DNA from 2 places in the Metabacillus herbersteinensis genome. Region 2 is predicted to be linked to the other one. Evidence: riboswitches for the same ligand, from Rfam matches in the RefSeq annotation. Region 2 holds a riboswitch; the other holds the start of a gene.

Region 1 (8,335 bases), on a different contig from region 2:
CTCGCTCATTATTGAATAGGTAAAAGGATTGAAAATTTTACATAGAAAGTAGGTACAACCATGCGCTTTGAAGAGTATCAATATACCAGACCTAATTTAGAGACTTTAAAAGAGTCATTTAACGAAGCACTAGAAACATTTAAGCAAGCTCCCACTTTTGAAGAGCAAGATGCATCGATAAGTGACATTTATAAAATTCGCAACCATGTAGAAACGATGTTTAATCTTGTTTATATTCGTCACACAATCGATACGAATGATGAATTTTACAAAGAAGAACAAGATTTCCTTGATGATCTGCAGCCACATCTTCAAGGCTTAGAGTCTAATTTTTATGCTGAGCTTGTGAACTCACCTTTTCGCACTGGGTTAGAAGAGAAATGGGGCAAACAATTATTTGCTCTTGCTGAATCTCAGTTGAAAACTTTTTCACCTGATGTTGTCGAGGATTTGCAACAGGAGAATAAGCTATCGTCTCAATATACAAAATTAGTTGCTTCTGCCAAGATTGATTTTGATGGAAAAGAATACACACTTGCTCAAATGCAGCCACTTACTGAATCGACTGATCGCGATTTACGCAAACGAGCAAATGAAGCGAGAGTGAAGTTTTTCTCAGGTCATGGAAAAGAATTTGATGAAATCTATGACAAGCTTGTAAAAGTTCGTACAGAGATTGCTAGAAAGTTAGGTTATGACAATTTTGTTGAGCTTGGTTATGCCCGAATGAGCAGAACTGATTATCAAGCAGATATGGTTGCGAATTTCCGTAAACAAGTTGAGGAGTTTATCGTTCCGATTGCAACGAAACTAAGAGAACGCCAACAAGAACGTTTAGGCTTAGAAAATCTCATTTTTTATGATGAGCCGGTTGAATACACAACTGGAAATGCCACACCAAAAGGGGATCCGGATTGGATTGTAGATAATGGCAAGAAAATGTATGCAGAACTTTCTCCTGAAACAAATGAATGGTACAACTTTATGATGGAGAAAAATCTAGTGGATCTTGAAGCAAAAAAGGGGAAAGCTGGCGGTGGATATTGCACATATATTCCTGACTATCAATCTCCTTATATCTTCGCAAACTTCAATGGTACGTCTGGTGATATCGATGTTTTAACACATGAAGCAGGACATGCATTTCAAGTGTATCAAAGCAGACATTTCGCAGTATCTGAATATGGTTTCCCTACAATGGAAGCTTGTGAAATTCATTCCATGAGTATGGAGTTCTTCACATGGTCATGGATGGAAAACTTCTTTAAAGAAGACACAGAGAAGTACAAATTTAGTCATTTAAGTAGTGCACTTTTATTCCTTCCATACGGTGTTGCAGTCGATGAATTCCAACATTTCGTCTATGAAAACCCTGAGGCAACTCCTGAAGAACGTAAATCAGAATGGCGTGAAATTGAGAAAAAATACTTGCCACACCGTGATTATGAGGGCAATGAATACCTAGAGAGTGGTGGCTATTGGCAACGACAAGGCCATATTTACAACTCGCCATTTTATTACATTGATTACACATTAGCACAGATTTGTGCTTTGCAATTTTGGAAAAGACTCCATGAAAACCGTGAGGATGCATGGAAGGATTATTTAACACTTTGTAAACAAGGTGGAAGCAAATCTTTCCTAGAGCTCGTGAAAGTTGCGAACCTAAAGTCTCCTTTTGAAGACGGATGTGTTGAATCGGTTGTAGGAGAAATTGAGGAATGGTTAAATAAGGTCGACGATAAATTGTTATAAATAATTGTGGCAGCTGAATTCATTTTTCAGTTGCTTTTTATTTACTGAAAAGTGTGTTAAATTGACAAAATGGATTGAAAAGTACCACATAATACATGTAGAGATAAGAAAGGACTAAGAAACTATGGAAAAAAGATTACCAAATATAACTATTCCTCCGCTTGATGATGAAATGGGTAAAACTGTTAGAGAGTATGTAGATTCATTAACGAAACCTCTAGGGAGCCTTGGCAGATTGGAAGAAATCGTGATTGAACTAGCAAAAATGACTAGCAATCCATTTCCACAGATTACACGACCAGGTGTGATTGTATTCGCAGCTGATCATGGTGTGACTGCTGAAGGAATATCCGCATTCCCTAAAGAAGTGACAGAACAGATGGTTCGAAACTTTTTAAATGGAGGAGCCGCGATTAATGTGTTCAGTAAGTCTATTGATGCTCATTTAAGAATTATAGACATAGGTGTTTCTGTTGATATTGAGGAAGAAGAGTTAATTAGTAAGAAAATTCGGTATGGAACTGCAAACTTTTACCAAGAAGATGCGATGTCGATTATTGAAGCGATTAATGCAGTTGAAATAGGCTATGAACAAGGACAACAAATGATTAATATGGGCGTTAAATGTCTAATTCTTGGAGAAATGGGAATTGGAAATACAACATCAAGTAGTGCAATTTTAGCAGCGATCAGCAGACAGAACCTAGAAAGTCTAGTTGGGAGTGGTACAGGAATTACAGCTGAAAGAATAATCCATAAACAAAAAGTTATTAGAAAAGCTCTTAAAGAGAGAAAGCCTAATCCAAATGACCCGATCGATATTCTATCAAAAGTCGGTGGGCTAGAAATTGCGGGAATGGTTGGTGCAATGCTCGCAGGGGCTAGCAACAGAATCCCAATCCTTGTTGATGGCTTTATCTCTACAACAGCCGCATTAGTGGCGAAAATGATTTCAAGTCAAGTCACCGAGTATATTTTTATAGGACACCGTTCAGTAGAGCCTGGTCATGATATAGCTATTGAGTTGTTAGGAAAAAAACCACTACTTGATTTAGGAATGAGATTAGGAGAAGGAAGTGGAGCAGCTATGGCTTTTCCTATTCTACATTCAGCAACCCTCATGTTAAGAGAAATGGCCACTTTTACACAAGCCGGAATATCCAATAAGAATTAGAAAATGAATTTAATTTTTTAAAACGCTAGATGCTTACAAGTTAAAAATGAGTGAGGTGTTTTTCCATATGTTTACTAATGAAGAAAGAGAAGCAATTTATAAAGTCATTTTCACTAGAAGAGATGTCCGAACATTTTCACCTAACAAAGTACCAAAAGAAGCTGTAGATAGAATATTAGAAGCGGCACATTATGCACCATCAGTTGGGTTTATGCAGCCGTGGAATTTTATTTTAGTTGAGTCTATTGACACAAAAAAACGTTTGGCTTGGGCAGCAGATAAAGAACGAAGAGCATTGGCAATTCATTATGAAGAAGATGACCGAGCAACAAAATTTCTCAACCTAAAAGTTGAAGGTATTAAAGAAGCTCCGTTAACAATTTGTGTAACATGTGATTCTTCAAGAGGAGGATCACATGTACTTGGACGGAATTCAATTCCAGAAACCGATATTATGTCTACTGCCTGTGCAATTCAGAATATGTGGTTAGCAGCTTGTGCTGAAGGATTAGCGATGGGATGGGTCAGCTTCTATAAAAAGTCAGACATCCGTGACATTTTAAAAATACCTTTTCATATCGATCCAGTTGCATTAATCTCAATTGGATATACAGACGTATATCCGAAAGCACCTATTCTAGAAACAGAAAAGTGGGAAAAAAGACAGAACTTAAAGAAATTGATATTTAGTGACAAATGGGGAGAATAAAGTACTATTCTTGAGTCAAAATAATTATAGACTTAAACAAAACTAAGATTTCAAACAATTTCCTCCCATTCCTTGCATTGTCATAATTGTTCCTATAAGATGTTAATAGATTTAGTTTGTGAAATAAATATTCCAATTTATAAAACAAATAGATTAAGATGCCAAGAAGGCTTAATAGGGAATCTGGTGAAAATCCAGAACTGCCCCCGCAACTGTAAGTGTGGACGAACCTGAGATAACCACTGTATAAGAGTACTGATATAGGTACTTATATGGGAAGGTCTCATAGTAGGAAGATGCACAAGTCAGGAGACCTGTCTTAATTTATAAGTTTCAACTTCTTCGGGGATTGAGAAAGTGAAACGATGGCACAATAGGTTAATTTTTATTAATTTTCCTTTTTATGTTCGTCGTTTCATCCGCTCATCTCAAAAGGTGAGTGGATTTTTTGTGTGCTTTTTTATGGAGACCATACATATATTGTCCAATGCGAGAATAATATGATGTGTATGTAGTCATTAGTAATTATTTTTGTTTTTTAGTAGATTTATACAATTACATAATGTTACGACAAGGTGCACGATAGATGTCTATTGTGTTAAAAGGGAAGAACGGTGAAAATCCGTCACGGTACCCGCCACTGTTAAGGGGAGTTTTATTGCAAAATGTCACTGAGCATACTTGCTTGGGAAGACGCAATGAAATGATGAACCATAGTCAGGAGACCTGCCTTGTACGTAAATACTTCGTAATCCTACGGGCTATAGGAAGAAGTGCCGATTAAGTGGGATACGTATCATTGTGTCATTTTTTCTGCACCTCTATCTAATAGGGGTGCATTTTTTATTTGTCTAAAAAAATAATGGAGCTGATTAGATGACAACTTGGAATTTAAACGGGACTAAACATCATGTTTTGATTTGTAACGGAAGTAGTTGTATGAGAAAGGGAGGAGAAGAGGTAACCCAAGCGATTCGAAATGAAGTGACGAACTTGGAGTTGGATGCGCAAGTACATTCGACGAGAACCCGCTGTAATGGTCGATGCAAAGATGCTTGCGTCGTGATCGTTTATCCAGAAGGAACTTGGTATAAGGCGGTTACTCCAGAATCGGGGAGTACGATTGTTAAAGAACATCTAGCAGAAGGAAGAATCGCTCTGGAATCTGTTATTTATCACTATGAAGAACAAGGATTTATTGCACCTGATCATTCAGAGTCGATAGTCGGTATATCAAAACCATTAAAAGGAGAAGGTTAATTTGGAAGTTTTATCATTCGCGTTATTAGCAGTTTTTATTGGAATGAGGCATGGAATGGATAGTGACCATGTTGCAGCAATTGCTGACATGGTAGGAAGTGAAGAACGAAAGCGAAGGCAAGTGTCGCTTGGGTTAATGTACGCGTTAGGTCATGGTTTAATTGTTTTAATCATTGGGCTAATTTCAATTCTCATTGGCTTAAAACTACCTACTAATGCCCAAGTTTTTCTGGAAGGTTTTGTAGGAATAACACTTCTTCTACTAGGTGGGTTTATCTTATATACGGTTTTCGTTCAAAGGAATGAGTATGAGTATAAAAGTCGTATCAAGATTGTCTATGAGTTTCTAGCAAATTTCACACCAAAAGCGAAACGGGAAGGAATAAAAGCCAATCTATCACCTCTTGCGTTTGGGGTTATAGGGGCATTTCTTATCGGAATTATTCATGGCATTGGTGTGGAAACACCGACGCAACTTGCAGTTATTACAAATGCAGTTGGAATGAGTAACTTATCCGCAGCAATGATCCAGCTATTTCTATTTGTTATCGGACTACTAATCTCAACGATCTTTATAACATGTTGTCTATCATGGGGATTTGTAAAGGCTAGGTTTCGAAAACAGCTTTTTATCATTCTTGGGTCAATTACAGGAATCTATAGCATCGGCTTAGGAGTCATAATGCTCGTTGAATTAGTCAAGGGAGGCGTATAAGGTGGCTGGCAAGTTACTTGTGATTGGCTTTGGACCAGGAAGTTTTGAACACATAACAGATCGAGCGAGAGAAGCCATTGGGGAAAGCGATATGGTCATCGGCTACAAAACGTATGTGGAGTTAATTGAGGGTCTTTTGACAAACCAACAAATTATTAGTACCGGAATGACTGAAGAAGTGGGCCGAGCACAGGAAGCTGTAAAACAAGCGGAACTTGGAAAAAAGGTAGCGGTTATTTCAAGTGGTGACGCCGGAGTGTATGGGATGGTTGGACTTGTCTATGAGGTTTTAGTCGAGAAGAAATGGTCGAGAGAGACTGGTGTAGAAGTCGAGATTATTCCAGGAATATCAGCCATTAACTCATGTGCTTCATTACTTGGAGCTCCTGTAATGCATGACGCATGTACAATCAGTTTAAGCGACCATTTAACACCATGGACTTTGATCGAAAAGCGAATTGAAGCAGCAGCACAGGCAGACTTTGTGATTGCGCTGTACAATCCGAAAAGTGGTCGTAGAACAAGGCAAATTGCTGAGGCGCAACGGATTCTCCTCAACCATCGGTCACCAGATACACCGGTAGGCCTTGTCAAGAGTGCGTATCGTGATCGACAGCATGTTGTGATGACAAATTTAAAGGATATGCTTGAGTACGATATTGGGATGTTAACGACGGTGATGATCGGAAATTCCTCAACTTTCATGTATGATGGCTTGATGATTACCCCAAGGGGCTACCAACGTAAATATACCTTAAATACAACAGAACAAGTATTAAAGCCTCATCAACGGTTAAAGAAAGAGTCAGAACCCTGGGCATTAGAGCAAGAAGAATTCAATCCCGAAAGTGAAATTATGTTCTCTTCAAGGGACGTAGCTGAACAAGCGTTAGACGCATTTGGTTATGAAACGAAAGAACCAAGCAATCACTCTTTTGTGCAACAGCCGTTAGAGACGATATTTGAACTTGCTGTTAGCCCAGGTGTTGCCAAAAAAACCTTCACACCAAAACAATTGCTGACCTTAGCAGAGGTTGTCGGGGAAGCAGGAAGGATCGAATATACGACAGATCATCAAATCAAGCTGGAAATTCATACCTCAAATCCTGAGCAAGCAACAGAACGATTAACAGCTGCAGGATTTATTTTATCTCCTGTTGGTGATGTATTGACCTTAAAAGCATGTGATTTTTGTGAAGGTGAAAAAAAGGATTCGATTCCGTATGCTGACACCTTGCAGGAAATACTAGGAGGACTTGAGCTACCAAAGGAGTTAAAGGTTGGTTTCAACGGATGTGGAATGGCTTGCTTTGGTGCAGTGAATGAGGACATTGGCATTGTTTTTCGAAAAGGGAAATTTGATCTGTTTTTAGGTGGAAAAACGGTTGGACGAAGTGCCCATCCTGGACAGCCTGTAGCAGAGGGAATTGAACCAGATCAGCTTATACAAGTTGTTGAAAACATCATCCAAGAATATAAAGAAAAGGGTCATCCAAACGAACGTTTTTATAAATATTTTAAACGTGTAAAAAATATACAAGGTTTTCAGTACAGAGACGTTTCACCGAAAATAGAAGTTGAACCAGCTCCATGTGGGGATTGATCCTTAATAAAGATGAAAATTGGGAGGAAATAAAATGAAAGCTGTATTATTTGTGGGACATGGTAGCAGAGACAAAGAGGGGAACGAACAAGTTCGTGGATTTATTGAAAAAATGAAACCTCAATTCGATTCAACTTTGATTATTGAAACATGTTTCTTAGAGTTTGTACATCCTACTGTTAATGAAGGAATTGACCTATGTATTGAAAAAGGTGCTACACATGTTGTGGTTATCCCAATTATGCTTCTACAAGCAGGACATTCTAAAATCCATATTCCTGCAGCCATTGACGAAGCGAAAATTAAATATCCACTCGTCCAATTTACTTATGGAAGACCCATCGGAATTCATCTTGATGCAATTGATATATTAAAGATGCGATTAGAAGAGACAGGTGAGTTAAACGAAAACCCAGATCCACATACAGCAATCCTATTATTAGGTCGAGGTGGTAGTGACCCAGATGCAAACAGTGATTTATATAAAATCACAAGGTTGTTATGGGAAAAAACCAATTTTAAAATCGTGGAGACGGCATTTATGGGTGTAACCAGTCCTTCCACTTCTGAAGGGGTGGAGCGCTGTAAAATGCTTGGAGCAACAAAAGTGGTGATCCTGCCGTACTTCTTGTTTACAGGAATTTTAATAAAGCGATTAGAAGAAATGATTGTAGAATTCCAAAGTCAATATCCTAATATAGGGTTTAAATTAGCGGAATATTTCGGATTTCACCCAAAATTGCAAACAATATTAATTGATCGTGCCCAAGAAGCGTTAAAAGATGAAGTGAAAATGAATTGTGATACATGTCAATATCGAATAGAAGCTATGGAGCATATCGATCATCACCATCATCATGATCACGACGATCACCACCATCACGATGAACATCATCATGATCACGATGAACATCACAAGCAAGAAGTAGGGATCAAGCCATGATTTTAGTATTAGCCGGGACGAGTGATGCACGTGCACTAGCCCTTCTTATCCAAAAAGAAGGATTTGATGTCATTACAACGGTCGTGACTGAAAATGCGGCGAATGAAATGAGGCGTTGTGGCCTAAATGTTCAGGTTGGAAGATTAACAGATAGTCAGATTGCTAATTTCATTCAA
Region 2 (8,335 bases):
GATGAAAGTTGAAATTGGAGAAGAGTTACCACCAGACGCACAAGAGCTTTTTGGGCGTGTGGTTAATACCGAAAAAGAACAAATTATTGAAATTATGTTGCAAGGTAGAAGTTGGGTACTTGTGATGAGTCCATTATACAATCAGTCCTATGTTCGTGGGGCTGTAGCTGTCTTAAGAGATATGACAGAGGAACGAAGACTTGATAAGCTCCGCAAAGATTTTATTGCGAATGTTAGTCATGAGTTGAGAACGCCAATTGCGATGCTCCAAGGGTATAGTGAAGCAATTATCGATGATATTGCTAGTTCGGATGAAGAGAAAAAAGAAATATCGCAAATTATTTATGATGAATCACTTCGAATGGGACGTCTTGTCAATGATTTGCTAGACTTAGCTCGTATGGAGGCAGGACATATTTCGTTAACCTATGATGAAATTTTGATCCCTGAATTTATGGAAAAAATCAACAGGAAATTTCAAGGCTTAGCAAAAGAAAAACAAATTTCACTGCAAATTTCTATGAATCTTGAGGAACCGCAATTTAACTTAGATCCAGATGGGATTGAACAGGTTTTAACAAATCTGATTGATAATGCAATTAGACATACGAGTGTAAATGGTCTGGTGAAATTTAATGTACAATCGGTCGAAAAAGGCTTGAAGTTTAATGTACAAGACTCTGGCAGTGGGATTCCTGAGGATGATCTTCCATTTGTATTTGAACGATTCTATAAAGCTGATAAAGCGAGAACACGAGGAAGATCGGGTACTGGACTCGGGTTAGCCATTGCCAAAAACATCGTTGACGCCCACAAAGGTACAATTACCGTGCACAGTAAAGTCGACGAAGGAACAACCTTTAGCTTTTATATACCTCGAAAAAAGCTAGAATCTGATAGAATTTGACGAACAATCTTGTTTCATAAGAAACAAATTCAGGAAGCGAAAGCGCCTTGGGAAGAAGCTTTTTCTTGTAACATTGACAAACTTCTTATAAAATGAGTATAGTTGACAACTTCATTTTTTGCGAGATAGGTGTAATAAAGCATTTTTTGCTTTATCTTAATAGGGAATCTGGTTTAAATCCAGAACTGTCCCCGCAACTGTAAATGTGGACGAAATGAGAATGACCACTGTATTAAAAATCTAAATGGATTTTTAGTATGGGAAGGCTCAAAGTAGGAAGAAGCATAAGTCAGTAGACCTGCCTAACTCACAATCTTTTTGTTTCAAATCTTCGGGGGTTGAGATTGAAACGAGTCAGGCATTCGTATTTTATTACCTGAGTCGTTTTAGTCCATTCCAAACACGGAGTGGGCTTTTTTACTATTCTAAAATCGATGCGCATCGTTAGGATTAATGAAAAGTCAGTAAAAATTCTTGTCAAAGTGATAGAATCGCAAGTATCTTCTTCTTTTGCTCCTATTCTTATAGCAAGATAAACACAAATCAAAAGGAGTTTAGAAAATGAACCAATTAAAAAAATATCTTCTTCCATTACTTTTATTATTAGTGCTCGTATCTTTAACAGCTTGTGGATCTACAGGTGAAGATCAAACTGAAAAAGAGGGCTCAGAGTCAAGTGAAAAAGCAAGTGAAGAAACGAAAGAGGCAGATTTCCCAATCACCGTCACAGATGCTCTTGGAAATGAAGTGACAATTGAAGAACAACCAGAGAGTATTGTGTCTTTAATTCCTAGTAACACTGAAATTACATATGCACTTGGTATGGGAGATGCAGTTGTTGGAGTGACAGATTTTGATAACTACCCAGAAGAAGTAGCAGAGGTTGAAAAAATCGGTGGTATGGAATTTAATGTTGAGAAAATAATCTCACTACAACCAGATGTTGTTTTAGCGCATGCATCAGGAGCCCATAACTCAGAAGCAGGTTTAAAACAACTCCAAGATGCAGGTATTAATGTCATCGTTGTAAAAGATGCTACATCGATTGATGGTGCTTATGATAGCATTAATTTCATTGGTCAAGTAACAGGTACAACTGAAAAGGCTGATGAAATTGTCAACAATATGAAAGAGAGATTAGGAAATATTGAAGAAAAGGCAGCTACTATATCAGAAGAGGATAAGAAAAATGTATGGGTAGAAATTTCTGGAGCTCCTGAGATTTATACTGCGGGTAAGGGAACGTTTATTGATGAAATGATTCAAGCAGTAGGTGCGATAAACGTGGCTGCGGACTTAGAAGGCTGGCCCAAAGTTACAGAAGAAGATGCTGTTCTTTTTAATCCAGATATTATCGTTTTAACTTATGGATACTATACAGAAAATGCATTAGAGAAAGTTCTAGGTCGTGACGCGTGGAAAGACGTTCCAGCCATCCAAGAAGAGCAAGTATATGACATTCATTCTGATAAGGTTACAAGACCAGGTCCACGACTAATTGAAGGTGTAGAAGAGCTTGCGAAAGCTATTTACCCTGATGTTTACTAAAAGGTTTCGAATTTTTCACCCTTTACTTATTTCAAGTCTAATTGGAATACTATCAATTTTAGCAGGGATATCGTTAGGTACACTAACGATTCCCTTTTCTACTATTATTCAAGTTTTCCTACAGGAATTAGGTTGGGTTTCAAGCACATCTGTGGATAACACAGCCGTTAATATTATTATGTCCATTCGATTCCCAAGAGTAATACTTGCTTTTATGGTTGGAGGTTCCCTAGCAGTTGCTGGTGCGGCCTTTCAAGGATTATTACGCAATCCTCTTGCAGATCCCTATACATTAGGTGTCTCGTCAGGTGCTTCACTCGGAGCTGTCATCGTCCTTTTTTTTGGTGTTTCAGTACCATATTTAGGGATGCTGACCTTACCATTCATTAGTGTTTTATCTGCATTTTTAACGCTTTTCCTCGTCCTATGGTTTACGCGACTAGTTGAGAAAAATTTATCAGTACATACGATTATTTTAACGGGAATTATTTTTAGTTCTTTTTTAGGATCAATGATTTCACTTATCATCGCACTCTCGGGCGAAGAACTACGTCAAATTATCAATTGGCTACTCGGCAGTGTATCGATGAGAGGCTGGGATTATGTCATCATGATTTTGCCATTTTATGCTGCAGGGTTACTTGTTCTCTTTTTTTGCACAAGGGAACTTAACGCTTTTTCATTTGGGGAAGAAGCCGCAAAACACCTTGGCATTGATGTGGATAAGCGAAAAATGATGATTTTAGTAGGTGCTTCGCTGTTAACGGGTGCATCTGTAGCAGTCTCAGGTACGATTGGATTTATAGGATTAGTTATTCCACATATCACCCGACTAATTTGGGGTCCAAGACATGAGAGGTTGTTACCTCTTTCAGTGATAAATGGTGGCTCGTTCCTCGTTTTAGCTGATTTACTAGCAAGAACAATAATAATACCTAGCGAATTACCTGTAGGTGTTATAACCTCGTTAATAGGAGCACCAATTTTTGCTTTTATTTTTTTTACACGCAGTAATAGAAAGTAGTGAGAGTTGTGATAGAAGTAAAAAATTTATCATTTAAAATTGGTAACAAGCACATTTTGAATACGATCGATTTGATTGTTAATAAGGGTGAGTTGTTTGGAATTCTAGGTCCAAATGGAAGTGGAAAAACGACGTTGCTTAAAAATATCGCAGGAATGGTAGCGATCCAAACAGGTGAAGTCTTCATTGATGGAATGGAATTGCAAAAATACAAAACGAAAGAACTTGCCAAACAAATGGCTGTTCTTCCTCAACTAAATGATGCTCCCTTTTCGTTTACTGTCTATGATGCAATCAAGCTTGGACGGTATTCTCATCAAAGCTCGTTGTTTCCATCGTGGTCAAAATTGGACGAAGAAAAAGTAAACGAAGCGATTACTTTAACAAATATTCAGCATTTAAAGGACCGGAACGTAGATGAATTAAGTGGTGGTGAACGGCAACTTGTCTACTTGGCGAGAGCTCTTGCACAAGAAGCAAAGATACTATTATTGGATGAACCAACCAATCATTTAGACGTTTCTCATCAAATGGATTTATTGGAACTACTAAAAAAGTTGGTTGTCGAACAGGAATTAACGATTATCGCAATTTTTCATGATTTAAACTTAGCAAGTCTGTATTGTGATCGCGTTTTTCTGTTAAAAGAGGGCAGTGAAGTATGTACAGATAAAGCAAGGAATGTTTTTAAGCACGAACAACTATCAGAAATCTATGATACTAGTCTAGAGACAATCCATCACCCGGTTGTCCCTAAATCTCTTATTACCTTTATTCCTAGCTATTTAGAGGAAATCATCAAAGATGATGAGCAGCGTCCCTTCATAAATGAACATACGAAGGATTGGCTTGTATTACAAACGACTTACCCATATAAAACACTTTCCTCTGCAATAATTGGTTCTGGGTTTGGTTGGAGTACAACTTTTGCAACTCTCCATGTCGATAAAAACTATCTCTGTGATAATCCAGTAGAAGATATGAAATCGAACCTAATTAAAAAGGGATATGACCACACAAGAACCATCGGGATGATGACAGCAGCTAGTTTAGAAGATGCTTCATTTAAAGAACACATTGATGAACAATTTTCTTTAAAAGTCATGGTCACAGCTGGCGTTTCAAATGCAGTAGACATTTCACAAGCTAGCTTTTTTCATAGTGACGAGATGAAGCAAGGAACAATTAATACGTGGATATTTATTGAAGGCATGATGTCAGAAGCGGCATTTGCACAATCGATTATGACAGCAACTGAAGCAAAGACGAAAGCAATGCAAGTGGAAGAAATCTATGATAAGATGTCTAACACTTTAGCGACAGGCACATCAACAGATAGCATCGTGATAGCCGCTTCCCAAGTAGGATCTCAATTTGAGTACGCCGGAACGATCACAAACATTGGTAGAGCAATTGGTACATGTGTATTCGAAGCAACGGTAGAATCACTTCAAAAATATAAACGCCGAATCCGTGATTTCAGATGATCTATGAACATATCATCGCGATCCTTCTCGCTATTGTTCTTGATCTATTGATTGGAGATCCACGTTGGCTTCCTCACCCAGTTAGAGGGATTGGGAAAATTCTTTCTTACTGTGATGCCAAACTAAATAAGGGTTTGCACCGAAAAAGTAAAGGCATTATTACAATTATCATAACCTGTGTTTTTCCTTTTCTTAGTTGTACATTTCTCATCATTTTGACGTATTCCATGCATCAGTGGTTGGGGATATTCGTAGAGTCTGTGCTCATTTTTACGACGATCGCCTCAACTAGCCTTAAGAATGCTGCAGTGGATGTAGCCATTCCTCTAAAGGCAAACAATCTAGTAGAAGCCAGAAAGAAGCTAAGCTGGATTGTTGGAAGAGACACAGAACAATTGAACGAAGATGAAATTGTAAGAGCAACGGTTGAAACGGTAGCCGAAAATACATGTGATGGCATTACTGCACCTTTGTTTTTTGCTTTAATCGGTGGTGCGCCGCTTGCCATTGCTTATCGTGCTGTCAATACAGCCGATTCAATGATTGGAAACAAAAGTCCAAAATACCTTGAATTTGGTTGGGCCTCAGCAAGATTTGATGATCTCTTAAACTATCTACCAAGTCGGTTAACAGCTATTGCGATGATCATAGGCTCATGCTTAAATCGTAAAACATCCTTACCCTACAAACTAAAAATACTAGGTCGAGACGCAAGAAAGCATCCAAGCCCAAACAGTGGCTTTGGGGAAGCAACTGTTGCTGCAATTCTTGGTGTTCAATTAGGTGGCACCAATACCTATAATGGAATCCAGTCTATTCGACCAAAGCTTGGTGATGAAAAATATCAATTAGAACAAAAACATATTTACGAAGCAGTCGCTGTTATGTATCATTCTATTTTCATTTTTGCTTTGGGGTTAATAATAGGGGGAATGATCATTGAATTTACCTTCGCATGGAGCGAATCCAGCCCATTTATATTCTTCATTGGGAATTAAAATGCCAAGTCAAATCCTTGATTTTAGTGTAAATACCAATGTTTTTAGCAAAGATTTAGATGTTTCTAAAGACAACATTTTAAAGTGGGTTCAAGAATACCCAGATCCAGAAGCCTCACTAGTTATAGAGGCACTTACAAGGAAACATTTCTTAGACTCAACACAGCTTTTGGTCGGAAACGGTGCATCTCAGGCTATCTATTTACTCGCGCAACTATTTCAAGGCCAAACGGTTGGAATTATTCAACCTACATTCTCAGAGTACCAAAAAGCATGTCAAAACTTTGATTGCGAGATTGTCACGATTTTCTCAGAAGAGGAAAACAATTGGCAGCCGAATTTTGATGACTTTAAGCAATTGATTAGAGAGGTTGATGTTGTCTTTATTTGTCACCCAAATAATCCAACAGGAACTACTTATGAACGAATAGAAGAAATGATTCAATTGGCAGCTTTAAGTGAAGTTACTATTGTCGTTGATGAGGCTTTTTACGATTTTTATGAGAATGATCGAAACTCCTTGATCACAAAGTTAAATCATTATCAAAACCTTATTATTTTAAGGTCATTAACAAAAATGTACAACCTTGCTGGTATCCGCTTAGGTTATATTGCTGCACAACCTTCAACAATTAAAAAACTAAGGAAAAGACAGCCAACATGGAGTGTAAATTCGCTCGCAATTTCCCTTGGTGCTCACTGTGTAAACACGCTAGACGAGATGGTCGTTCAAACAAGGAAAAAAGTGAGTAGTGAACGAATAAGAATAAGGAAAGCATTAATTGACTTGAATTATTATGTTTCACCGTCTGTAACGAACTTTTACCTTATTCGAGATCTTTCTGCTAATAGGAATCGAGAATTACTAATCTATCTATTAGAGAACGGAATCGTTGCAAGACACACAGAGAACTTCCCGGGTCTGGGAGGCAACTACATACGATTTGCAGTTAAAGACAAAAGTGAAAATGATCGTTTACTAACGCTTTTAAAGGAATGGAAAAAACTATGATACTGTTTATTAGTGGTGGTGTACGTAGTGGCAAAAGTCATTTTGCTGAACAAATGGCGATCACTCTTGCAGGATCTTCAAAGCAGCTTCATTATGTAGCAACATCCCATCTTTATGATGATGAAATGAAGCGAAGAATTCAAAAGCATAAACATGATCGTAACAGCTCTAAGTATTTATGGAAAACGTGGGAATTCCAAAGAGATCTTTCTCAGCTCGTTAAGTATATCTCTAAACAAGATGTTGTTTTAGTAGACTGCTTAACAACGCTCGTTGCAAATGAACTGTTTGATAGTGAGATCGCATTTCAACAACAAAGCGTACATGATACAGTTTTTTCATCTATACAAGAACTAGCTCAAGCATCTCATGACTTACTACTCGTTTCAAATGAAATTTTTTCAAGCGTGAATCCCTATGACGATTCAACAATTCATTATATGAAAGAACTGGGAAAGCTTCATATTAAAACGGTTGAATTAGCAGATTGTGCATACGTAGTTGAAAACGGGATTCCTCTTTGTAAAAAAAGCGCAAGCGCCTTGTTCAGCCCCGACCAGCATAAGGCGATTCTAAATAGAAGGCGTTCTTTGCCTTCAATTTAGAATTGACTTATGACCTCGAGGCAGTCAAGAACGCGACGTCCTGTCGCATTGTCTGCACTAGCACGTCCTGTGCGTCGGGGCTAGGCGCTGGCAAGTCAAGAGCGCGACGTCAATCGCCATGACTGCACTAGCACATCCTGTGCGTCGGAGCTGGATTCAGAAACGCTAACTAATAAGTATAAAAATTATATAAATTCTACGGTAAAAAAGGAAAGGAACGAATCCATGTCTAAAATGAGAGATGGCTTCCTGCTTGCTCTTCAGTTTTTCACGATTATACCTTACAAAATAGAAATACCGTTTCGAGACGAGCAAATTAGATGGCTAGTACGATTTCTTCCTTTCATCGGTCTGATCAGCGGAACACTAGCAGCTTGCCAATACTTCTATTTAACACAATGGACATCTGTGTCTACCTTGTTTTTAACAGTGTGGCTGTTATTTTTTTATGTTGCTTTTTCCGGAGGTATACATCTTGATGGATGGATGGATTGTAGCGATGCTTATTTTTCGTATCAAGATCAACAAAAAAGACTAGAGATTATGTCTGACCCTCGGGTTGGGGCATTCGCTGTTTTAACAGTTTTTTTCTTACTATTGTTTCGCTTACTATTTATCTATGAGACAGTTGAAAGTTCCACTTTTCATGCTTTGTACCTAGTGATTATTCCTTTTATGACTCGCTTAGGAATGGGGGCGCTTCTACTATCAGCTCCACTAGCCAAGCGATCGGGAATGGCATTTGAATTTAAAA

What was found. Region 2 has a riboswitch for cobalamin ahead of ACFFIX_RS08800 (ABC transporter substrate-binding protein). Riboswitches for the same ligand answer to the same signal wherever they lie in the genome.
Region 1: it holds a riboswitch for cobalamin, as region 2 does, so the genes downstream of both, ACFFIX_RS03690 ((2Fe-2S) ferredoxin domain-containing protein) here and ACFFIX_RS08800 (ABC transporter substrate-binding protein) in region 2, are expected to answer to the same signal.

The regions. Positions count from the first base shown of each region.
Region 1 covers NZ_JBHLVO010000002.1:137,262-145,596, forward strand. Annotated here, with positions in the region: gene ACFFIX_RS03675 (M3 family oligoendopeptidase) at 61-1,755, shown strand; gene cobT (nicotinate-nucleotide--dimethylbenzimidazole phosphoribosyltransferase) at 1,880-2,929, shown strand; gene bluB (5,6-dimethylbenzimidazole synthase) at 2,997-3,638, shown strand; cobalamin riboswitch at 3,778-3,974, shown strand; cobalamin riboswitch at 4,196-4,386, shown strand; gene ACFFIX_RS03690 ((2Fe-2S) ferredoxin domain-containing protein) at 4,515-4,898, shown strand; gene ACFFIX_RS03695 (High-affinity nickel-transporter) at 4,900-5,613, shown strand; gene cobJ (precorrin-3B C(17)-methyltransferase) at 5,615-7,216, shown strand; gene ACFFIX_RS03705 (sirohydrochlorin chelatase) at 7,251-8,159, shown strand; gene cobK (precorrin-6A reductase) at 8,156-8,335, shown strand, end outside.
Region 2 covers NZ_JBHLVO010000005.1:85,207-93,541, forward strand. Annotated here, with positions in the region: gene ACFFIX_RS08795 (ATP-binding protein) at 1-907, shown strand, start outside; cobalamin riboswitch at 1,018-1,227, shown strand; gene ACFFIX_RS08800 (ABC transporter substrate-binding protein) at 1,469-2,455, shown strand; gene ACFFIX_RS08805 (FecCD family ABC transporter permease) at 2,424-3,479, shown strand; gene ACFFIX_RS08810 (adenosylcobinamide amidohydrolase) at 3,488-4,966, shown strand; gene cbiB (adenosylcobinamide-phosphate synthase CbiB) at 4,963-5,964, shown strand; gene ACFFIX_RS08820 (threonine-phosphate decarboxylase) at 5,906-6,976, shown strand; gene ACFFIX_RS08825 (bifunctional adenosylcobinamide kinase/adenosylcobinamide-phosphate guanylyltransferase) at 6,961-7,581, shown strand; gene ACFFIX_RS08830 (adenosylcobinamide-GDP ribazoletransferase) at 7,807-8,335, shown strand, end outside.